DNA from 3 places in the Amycolatopsis sp. 3B14 genome. Region 1 is predicted to be linked to each of the others. Evidence: riboswitches for the same ligand, from Rfam matches in the RefSeq annotation. Region 1 holds a riboswitch; each other region holds the start of a gene.
What was found. A riboswitch is a leader RNA that binds a small molecule or an ion and turns the genes downstream of it on or off. The one in region 1 is predicted to bind cobalamin.

Region 1 (3,264 bases):
CGGCGCCCGCCCGGAACGTCACCAGCCCGACCTTGTCCCGCCGCTGGTAGGCGTCCAGCAGCAGCGACAGGACGGCGGCCTTGACCTCCCGCATCCGCGACTTCGCGCCCATCGAGCCGGACGCGTCGACGCAGAACAGCACGAGGTTGCCCTCGCGGCCCTCGCGCAGTGCGAACCGCAGGTCGCTGGGCCGCAGCACCAGGCCGGCGCCGTCGCGGCCGCGGGAGCGCTGGTGCGGCGCGGCTGCCCGCACGGTCGCGACCAGGTGCGGCCGCCCCGCGCGCGTGCCGGGCGGCCGGACGCCGATGGTCCGCCCGGCGTCGGTCACCGCGCGGGACCGCTTGCCATGCGCCCCCTCCCCGAGACCAGCGACGCGGAACATCCTGGCCCGATAAGGCTTCCCCGCGCCGACGGACTGCTGCTCGCTCCCACCGCCGCCGGGTTCCCCGCCGCTGTCGTTCTGCTGCCCCTGCGGGGTTTCGGCCGGGGCGTCGGAACCCGAGCCGGGGCCGTCGTCGTCCGGCGGACCGGGGTCCTCCGGCGGCTCGGCGTCGCGCAGCGCCTGTTCCAGCTGCTCCTCGTCGATCCCGGGCGCGTCGAACGGGTTGCGGCGGCGCCGGTGCGGCAACGCGAGCCGCGCCGCGACGCGGATGTCCTCTGTGGACACGTCGGTGCGCCCGCTCCACGCCGCGTGGGCGACCGCGGTGCGGGCGGTGACGATGTCCGCGCGCATCCCGTCGACCTCGAACGCCGCGCACACCTCGGCAATCTGCCGCAGGGCGTCGTCGCTCAGCTCGACCGACGGCAGGAGCTTCTGCGCCGCCGCGATCTCGGCCGCGAGCTGGGCGTCGGTGTCCTCGAACCGCGCGGCGAACGCGTCCGGGTCCGCCTCGTAAGCCAGCCGACGACGGATCACCTCGGCTCTCTGCTCCGGATCGCGGCTCGCGGCCACCTCAACGGTCAGCCCGAACCGGTCGAGCAGCTGCGGCCGCAGCTCGCCCTCCTCCGGGTTCATGGTGCCGATCAACACGAACCGCGCCGCGTGCGACACCGACACGCCCTCGCGCTCGACGGTCGCGCGGCCCATCGCCGCCGCGTCGAGCAGCGTGTCGACCAGGTGGTCGTGCAGCAGGTTGACCTCGTCGACGTAGAGCAGGCCGCGGTGCGCGGCGGCGAGCAGGCCGGGCTGGAAGTCGGTGACGCCCTCGGTCAGCGCGCGTTCCAGGTTGAGTGACCCGATCACGCGGTCCTCGGCCGCGCCGACCGGCAGCTCGACCAGCCGCGCCGGGCGGCGGACCGCGCGCGTGCCGTGGGGCGCGTCGGGGCAGTTCGGGTCGGGCGCGGCGGGGTCGCAGGAGAACCGGCAGCCCTCGACGACGTCGACCTCGGGCAGCAGGCCGGCCAGCGCGCGCACCATCGTCGACTTCGCGGTGCCCTTCTCGCCGCGCACCAGCACGCCGCCGATGGCCGGGGAGATCGCCGAGAGCACCAGTCCGAGCCGGAGGTCCGGCATCCCGACGACGGCGGTGAACGGATACGGCCTCAAGCGAACTCCTTCGCCACGCGCGGGTGTCCTCGCCCGCCTGAACAGGGCACGTGCCGGGCACGTAACGGCCGCCGAAGCTCTGGCTCCCGGCCCGCGGGCCGGTCACAGTGGCGGGACCGCCCCGGAATCGCACCGGGTTCCTGCGGCGACCGTCCCCAGGATCATCGCATACGGTCAGCCCCGTGAGGATCGTCGTTGTGGGTGTCCCGGCCGACGGGTGGGCCGGGCTGACCGAGCCCGCGCGCGCCGAGATCGCGGCGGCCGAGGTGCTGTTCGGCGGCCGCCGCCAGCTCGACCTGGTGCCGCTCGACGTGCCGAAAGTGGCGTGGCCCAGCCCGCTGCTGCCCGCGCTGGACGGCCTGTTCGCCGAGCACGCCGGACGCCGGATCGGCGTGCTGGCCAGCGGGGATCCGCTGCTGTCCGGCATCGGGACGACGCTGGTCAGGCGGTTCGGCCCGGACGAGGTGCGGATCGTGCCCGCGGTGTCGTCGGTCGCGCTCGCGCGGGCCCGGATGGGCTGGTCCGCGGAGGAGACCGAGGTGGTCAGCGTCGTCGGGCGCAGCGTGCACCGGGTGAGCCGCGCGCTCGCGCCGGGGGCGCGGCTGGTGGTGCTCAGCTCCGACGGCGGCACGCCCGCGGAACTCGCCGAGGTGCTGGTGGCAAGGGGTTTCGGCGAGAGCAAACTCACGGTGCTGGAGCAGCTCGGCGGTCCGGCCGAGCGCCGCGTCGAAGGTTTCGCGCGAGACTGGTCACACCCGGCGGGCGACCCGTTGAACGTCGTCGCTGTCGAGTGCTCAGGCCCGGCGTTGCCGGCCCTGCCCGGGCTGCCGGACGACGCCTTCGAACACGACGGGCAGATCACCAAGCGGGACCTGCGGGCGAGCGCGCTGGCCCGGCTCGCGCCGGTGCCCGGCGAGCTGCTGTGGGACGTCGGCGCGGGCGCCGGCAGCGTCGGGATCGAGTGGTCGCGGGCGCATCCGGCGAACCGCGCGATCGCCGTCGAGCGCAGTGCGGAACGGGCCGCGCGGATCCAGCGCAACGCGGACCGGCTGGGGGTGCCCGAGCTGCGGGTCGTGACGGGTGCGGCGCCGGAGGTGCTGGCGGACCTGCCCACGCCCGACGCGGTGTTCGTCGGCGGCGGGCTGGCGTCGCTGGACGTCTGCCTGGACGCGCTGCGGCCCGGCGGACGGCTCGTCGCCCACGCGGTGACGCTCGACTCGGAACAGGCGCTGGCGACGGCATACCAGCGGCACGGCGGCGAGCTGACCCGGATCGCCGTCGAGCACGCCGCGCCGCTCGGCGGATTCACCGGCTGGACCCCGGCCCGGACCGTGACGCAATGGAGTTTCGTGAAATGACCGTGTTCTTCATCGGCGCCGGCCCCGGCGCGGCCGACCTGATCACCGTGCGCGGCCGCGACCTGCTGGCGCGCTGCGGGGTCTGCCTGTACCCGGGCAGCCTGACGCCGCCCGACCTGCTCGACCACTGCCCCGCGGACGCGCGCCGGATCGACACGGCGGACCTGTCGCTGGACCAGATCGTCGGCGAGCTGGTCGCGGCGGACCGCGCGGGCCACGACGTGGCGCGGCTGTGCTCGGGCGACCCGTCGATCTACAGCGCGGTGGCCGAGCAGATGCGCCGCCTCGACGCGGCCGGCGTGCCGTACCAGGTGGTGCCCGGCGTGCCCGCGTTCGCCGCGGCGGCCGCGGAGCTGGGGC
Region 2 (3,264 bases), on a different contig from region 1:
ACCACCTGCGCGGCAACCGCCGCCGCCCGCAGACCAGCCAGGTCGAGGACTGGGTGGCCACCGCCGAGCAGAGCGGCGCCCAGACGCCCGACCACGGCCGGCTCGTCGTGCTGCGCAAGCTGATCGCCGAGCTGGAGCCGGAGCGGCGGGAGGCGTTCGTGCTCACGCAGGTGATCGGACTGTCCTACGCAGACGCGGCGGAGGTGTGCGACTGCGCGGTCGGCACCATCCGGTCCCGCGTGTTCCGGGCCCGCGAGGACCTGACCGCCGCGCTCAGCTCGAACGGGCGGGCGGCCTCACTCGGCTGAGCTCCACCGGTGCTCGACCCTGGCGAGCCGCCAGTACGCGATCGCGGCCGCCCACACCACCACGAACAACCCGACGACGATGTAGCCGACGCTGTCGAGGTCGATGTCCGCGATCCAGTCGACCAGCGCGCCCGACCAGCCCAGGTCGTCCCTGGCGACACCGACCAGCTCGATCGTGCCGATGACCAGCGCCACCGCGACGGACAGGCCGGTGATCGTGAGGTTGTAGTAGATCTTGCGGACCGGGTTGGCGAACGCCCAGTTGTAGGCGAAGTTCATGAATGTGCCGTCGAGCGTGTCGAACAGGCTCATCCCGGCGGCGAACAGCAGCGGCAGGCACAGGATCGCGTACCAGGGCAGGCCGGCGGCCGCGCCGGACCCGGCGAGCGCCAGCAGCAGCACCTCGGTGGCGGTGTCGAACCCGACGCCGAACAGCAGCCCGACCAAGTACATCTGACCCGGGCGGCGGATCGAGCGGGTGAGCCTGCCGAGGAAACGGTTGACGAACCCGCGCGAGTCGAGCCGCGCCTCCAGCTCGGCCTCGTCGAAGCGGCCGCGGCGCAGCTCACGCCACACCTTCCAGATGCCGACCAGCGCGACCAGGTTCAGGATGCCGATCAGGTACAGGAACCCGCCGGACGCGCCGGTGGAGATCACGCCGAGCACCCGGTGCGCCGACGAGCCGTCCTCGGTCCAGCTCAGGATGCCCTTCGCGCCGATCGCGACGAGCACCGCCAGCACGACGACCACGGTGGAGTGCCCGAGCGCGAACCAGAACCCGACCGAGACCGGGCGCTGGCCCTCGGCCATCAGCTTGCGGGTGGTGTTGTCGATCGCGGCGATGTGGTCGGCGTCGAACGCGTGCCGCATGCCCAGCGTGTACGCCGTCAGCCCGAGGCCGAAGCCGAACACCTGCGCGCCGACGGCGTAGTGCCCGGGCACCACGAGCAACGCGAGTATCCCGAAGGCGACCGCGTGCAACACGACGATCGCCAGCAGCAACAGGCCCGTGCGGTAGGTGTCCTGCCTGCGCCAGGACATGGTGGGTGAAGTCCCCATGGAGACCGCCTTCCAGCACCTCGTGGATGGTCCAACGTGCCGTGGCCGGTCTCCTGGCTTCGGATCGACATCCGCGGCCCGCCTTCCCGGACTCGCGTCCAGTGGCTGTCCCGGGCCGGGACTTCCCGTTCACAGTGGCGAGGGCCGCGCCGGTTTCACACCGGACTTCCCGAGCACCACGGCCCGCTCACGGTACGTTTCGGCCTCGCGGCGGGGCAAGGGCCATCCCGGTGACCGGCGCCCTACCGCCGGGACGCCGAGTTGTGCTGCGCCGCCGTGGCTTCGTCCACCAGCGACTTCGCGACGCGCTTGGCCGTGGCCACCGCCGTCGGCGCCACGTCCAGCGACGCCGCGACCGTCGCGCCCTCGACCAGGACGAGCAGCGCCTCCGCCAGCCGCGCCGGGTTCCGCGCGCCCGCGTCCACTGCCAAGTCCCGCAGGTAGCCCAGCAACCACTGCTTCGACGCGGCGATCACCTGCCGGCCCGGGTGGTCGGGCGACGGCAGTTCGGCGTGCGCGTTGACGAACGCGCAACCACGCGTGTTCTCGGTGTCGAGCCAGTCGGCGAGCGCGTCGAACACCTTGAGCAGCTTCTGGGCCGGAGTCGTCCGCGGGCCGGCGAAGGAGCGCACCCGCTCCCGCCACCGCTCGTCCCGGCGGCGCAGGTAGAGCGCGACCAGATCGGCCTTGGAACCGAACCGGTCATACAGGGTCTTCTTGGTGACCCCGGCCTCGGCGGCGATCGTGTCCACGCCGATCGCGTGGATCCCGTTGTCGTAGAACAGTTTCCCGGCGACCGTGAGGATGCGTTCGGCGGCCGGGGTCAGCGGCTTGTCCGTCTCCACGACTTGACAGTACACCGACCGGTATAGCTACCGTGGACTATACAGACCGGTATACTCATGGAGGGTGCATGCGGGGGAACGTCGTCGCCGGAAGCGGTTTCGTGCTGTTCTGGAGCTCCGGGTTCGTCGGCGCCACGCTGGGCGCCAGGTCCGGCGGCGCGGTGTCCCTCCTGGCCTGGCGGTTCCTCGCCGCGGGGCTGCTGCTCGGCGTGTGGTGGGTGGTCCGGCGGCGCTCGATGCGGCCGCGGGACGCCGCGATCCAGGCCGGCCTCGGCGTGCTCTCCCAGGGCGCGTACCTGTACTGCGTGTACGCGGCGGCCGACCTCGGCGTCGCCGCCGGGACGTCCGCGCTGATCGCGGCGCTGCAGCCGATCGTCGCGGTGGTGCTGAGCCAGTTCGTGCTGGGCGAGCGCGCGGGCGGCCTGCGGTGGGCCGGGCTGGTCGGCGGCCTGGCCGGGGTGGCGCTCGTGGTCGGCGACGACCTGTCCGGCCGCCCCGGCACCCCGCCGCTGGCCTACGCGCTGCCGTTCCTGGCGATGCTCGCCCTGGTCGCGGCCACGCTCATCGAGCGCAAGACGGCTTCCGACGTGCCGCTCTGGGACGGGCTGGTGGTGCAGTGCGTGACCAGCGCGGTCCTGTTCACCGGGGTCGCGGCGGCCACCGGCCAGCTGGTCGCGCCCGCGGATCCGGACTTCTGGTTCGCGGTCGGGTGGGTCGTCGTGTTTTCCACGTTCGGGGGATATGGCTGCTACTGGCTGGTCCTGCGTCGTAGCTCGGTGACAGCCGTGTCCGGGCTGTTGTACCTCACACCGCCTACCACGATGATCCTCGCCTGGCTCATGTTCGACGACACGATCACGCTGCGTGGCCTGCTCGGGCTGGTCGTCTGCCTCGGCGCCGTCGCGCTGGTCCTGCGTCCCCGGAAATTGTCGGTGGGTCGGGAGATGATGTCCGCATGTTGCTCGCCGACGTCGTCACAGCCTCCGCCTCGCTAGCGGCCACCCGCTCGCGCAAGGCGAAGATCGCGACGTTGGCGGACCTGCTCAACCGCG
Region 3 (3,264 bases), on a different contig from region 1:
CGCGCTGCTGAACGAACCGAGCAGCCAGAACAACACGCCCCGCGTCGTTTCCGCGTCCCCGGCCGTCAGCACGACGAACGACGTCAGCGCGGAGAACAGCTGCATCGCCGCGACCCCGGACAGCACCACGCGCTCGGTGGTGCCGCCCAGCGTCTGGCTGAGCAACAGCACGAGCCCGAACGACAGCACCGCCCCGGCGAACGCCCCCGCCGACAACGACACCACTCCCCCGCCGACCCCGAGCACCACGACCAGCACGGCGCCGGTCGACGCGCCCGAGGACACCCCGAGCACGAACGGGTCGGCGAGCGGGTTGCGCAGCAGCGACTGCATGACCGCCCCGCACACCGCCAAACCCGCCCCGCACACGGCGGCCAGCAGGGCGCGCGGGATCCGCAGGTGCCACACGATCCCGTCGCGAACCGGCGAGAGCACCGGCTCGCCGAAGCCGAGGTGGGCCAGGACGGTGGCATACACGTCGCCCACACCGATCCCGGCCGGGCCGATCGTCACCGCGACGGCCACCGACACCACGAGCAGCGCGAGACCCCCGGCGCACAGCGGCAGGACTCGCGCGGTGCGCGTCACCTGGCGAACCCGAACCCGCGCAGCGCCGCGGCGACCTGCTCGGCGCCGTCCACGGTGCGCAGCGTCGGGTTCATCGCCTGCCCGGACAACAGCACGTACCGCTTGTTCCGCACCGCGGCCAGGTCGCGGGTCACCGGGTGCGACTCCAGGAACGCGATCTTGGCGGCGGCGTTCTCCGCGGTCTGCGAACGGCGGGTGAGGTCGCCGAGGACGATCACGTCCGGGTCGCGCTCGGCGACCGTCTCCCAGTTGATCTGCGGCCACTCCTCGCGCGTGTCGTCGAAGACGTTGCGGGCGCCCACGGTCGTCGTGATGATGCCGGGCGCGCCGCAGCAACCCGCCAGGTAGGGGGCTTCGGAGTTGGCGAACCAGAACATCAGCCGGGCGTTCGCACCGGCGCCCGCGACCGCCCGCATCCGTTCCTGCAGGCTGGTGACCAGCTGTTCGCCGCGGTCCTCGACGCCGAAGATCCGCGCGAGGTCCCGGATCTCGGTGTAGACGGCGTCCATGGTCAGCGTTTCGGTGCGCCTGCCGTCGCCGCCGCCGCTGGTGTCCTTCGCGCACTCGGTCGGCGACAGGTAGGCGGGCACCCCGAGCTGCTCGAACTGCTCGCGGGTCGCGACGCCGCCCTTGCCGAGGATGGCGCCGAACGAGGCGGCGACGAAGTCCGGCTCGGCGGCGAGCACGGTCTCGAACGACGGGTAGTTCTCGGCGAGCCGGGGCACCTTGGCGTTGTCCGCGGCCAGGTGCGGCAGCACGGGATCGGTCCAGGTGGCGGTGCCCGCCATGCGGTCGGCGAGGCCGAGGGACAGCATGATCTCCGCCGCGCCCTGGTTGAGCGCGACCGCCCGCCGCGGCGGTTCCGGCACGCGGACCTGGTGGCCGCAGTTGTCCACGACCACCGCCGCGGTGGCCCCGGAGGGGGTGGTGCTCGCGCACCCGGACAGCGCCAGCACGGCGGCGAGCAGTGGGAAGGTCATCGATCGGCGCACAGCGGCCCCTAGCGTCGAGGGCTCATGCGCGGAGCCCGGTCCGGCGGTCTCCCCCGTGGCGGGGGTGCCAGCAGGTCTTCGGACTCGGGGTCGTCCGGGCGGAACGCCTTCCCGGACCGCGTGGTCCAGTGGCCGTTGTCCCGCCCGTCGCCGCTCACCGCTGCGCGTCAGTTCCGGATTCGCACCGGATTCCCTGGCCCCTCGCGGGGCACGACTGGCGCGCTCACGCTAGCACGACAACCTCGTCCCCGGCCCCGACCGTGCCCGGTTCCACAGTGGACCCGTAGACGCCGAGGCACATGTCGTGCTCGCGGGCGATGCGGCGCAGGACGGCCGGGTCGCGCCGGCCGGTGCGCGGATCGACGTTGACGACCACGCAGCGCCGGTCGCGGCGGTCGACCCGGATGCGGGTGGTGCCGATGCGGAGCGTGCGGCCGATCCAGTCCTCCTCGGGCACGTCGGTGTCGATCAGGAGGTTGGGGCGGAAGCGCAGCGGCTCGGCACCGGCGCTGCGGGTGGTGATCAGGGACAACGGCGCGCTGTCGAACGTGCCGCGGTCGAGTTTCTGGACGCGCGCGGCGCCCAGTTCCGCGGCGAGCGCGGGATCGGTGACGTCGTGCAGCCTGCCGTCCGGGGTGCGAACCTGGGACTCGCCGACGACCTGGTAGCGGACGAGGTCGTTGCGCCTGCGGATGGTGAGCCAGGGGAAGCCGTTCGACTCCTGGCCCGGCCGGACGAACGCCCAGCGCCGGTCACCGTCGAGGCCGTGCCAGGAGACGGCGGCCTCGTCCAGTGCTTGCGCGGCCATGGACTTGACGGGGTAGCGGAAGATCGCGGCGAGGTGTCCGACGAGCATCTGCGCCTCCTCGGGTGAGAAGGCGCCCTTGCTGCGGGAGACGGTGCCGAGCGTGGCGGGCCGGGCCCGTCGCAGCGCCTCTCGGCACCGCCCGCGAAGGTAGCACTTCTAGCTCCAGGCCTGCCAGGCCAGCGTGACGGCCAGGCCCATGCCCGCCAGCGCGATCGCGACCCGGAGCGGGGCCGCGGGCAGGCGGCGGACCACCGCGGGTCCCACGAAGGAGCCGGCGACCAGACCGAGGCACAGGGCCGCCGCCGCGGGCCAGAGCACCGAGCCGGTGAACGCGAACACCACGGCGGCCACCAGGTTGGCCGCGCCGGTCACGATGTTCTTCGCCGCGTTCGTCCTGGCCAGCGGCTGCGCCCAGGCGGCGGACAGCAACGCGAGCATGATCACCCCGGCCGCCGCGCCGAAGTAGCCGCCGTAGATCGCGACCAGGAACGCGCCCGTCGCGGTGCCCGCGGTCAGCCCGCCGTCGCCGCGGCCGGCGCGTTCGGCCAGCCGCGGGGAGAACAGCAGCAGGATCGACGCGCCGCCGATCAGGAACGGGACGATGTAGGCGAACGTGCCTTCCGGGGTGAGCAGCAGCAACGCGCTGCCGGCCGCGCCGCCGACCGCCGTGATCGCGCACAGCCGCAGCAACCGGGCGCGCTGCCCGCGCAACTCGGGACGCGAACCGGCCGCCGAGCCGACCGTGTTGCCCATCAACGCGACGGTGTTGGTCACGTTCGCCGTGACCGGCGGCACCCCGATCGCCAGCAGCGCCGGGTAGGACACCAGCGAGGCGAGCCCGGCGATCGAACCGGTCAGACCCGCCCCGACACCGGC

Region 2: it holds a riboswitch for cobalamin, as region 1 does, so the genes downstream of both, ACCP09_RS17805 (HoxN/HupN/NixA family nickel/cobalt transporter) here and ACCP09_RS07350 (putative cobaltochelatase) in region 1, are expected to answer to the same signal.
Region 3: it holds a riboswitch for cobalamin, as region 1 does, so the genes downstream of both, ACCP09_RS11565 (ABC transporter substrate-binding protein) here and ACCP09_RS07350 (putative cobaltochelatase) in region 1, are expected to answer to the same signal.

The regions. Positions count from the first base shown of each region.
Region 1 is NZ_JBHZEN010000011.1:62,821-66,084, forward strand. Features, by position in the region: gene ACCP09_RS07350 (putative cobaltochelatase) at 1-1,546, opposite strand, end outside; cobalamin riboswitch at 1,606-1,743, opposite strand; gene cbiE (precorrin-6y C5,15-methyltransferase (decarboxylating) subunit CbiE) at 1,744-2,904, shown strand; gene cobM (precorrin-4 C(11)-methyltransferase) at 2,901-3,264, shown strand, end outside.
Region 2 is NZ_JBHZEN010000028.1:102,114-105,377, reverse strand. Features, by position in the region: gene ACCP09_RS17810 (sigma-70 family RNA polymerase sigma factor) at 1-308, shown strand, start outside; gene ACCP09_RS17805 (HoxN/HupN/NixA family nickel/cobalt transporter) at 297-1,349, opposite strand; cobalamin riboswitch at 1,394-1,563, opposite strand; gene ACCP09_RS17800 (TetR/AcrR family transcriptional regulator) at 1,610-2,212, opposite strand; gene ACCP09_RS17795 (DMT family transporter) at 2,281-3,207, shown strand; gene ACCP09_RS17790 (ATP-dependent DNA ligase) at 3,168-3,264, shown strand, end outside.
Region 3 is NZ_JBHZEN010000021.1:63,581-66,844, reverse strand. Features, by position in the region: gene ACCP09_RS11570 (FecCD family ABC transporter permease) at 1-588, opposite strand, end outside; gene ACCP09_RS11565 (ABC transporter substrate-binding protein) at 585-1,568, opposite strand; cobalamin riboswitch at 1,633-1,814, opposite strand; gene ACCP09_RS11560 (MOSC domain-containing protein) at 1,804-2,436, opposite strand; S-adenosyl-L-homocysteine riboswitch at 2,450-2,525, opposite strand; gene ACCP09_RS11555 (sulfite exporter TauE/SafE family protein) at 2,545-3,264, opposite strand, start outside.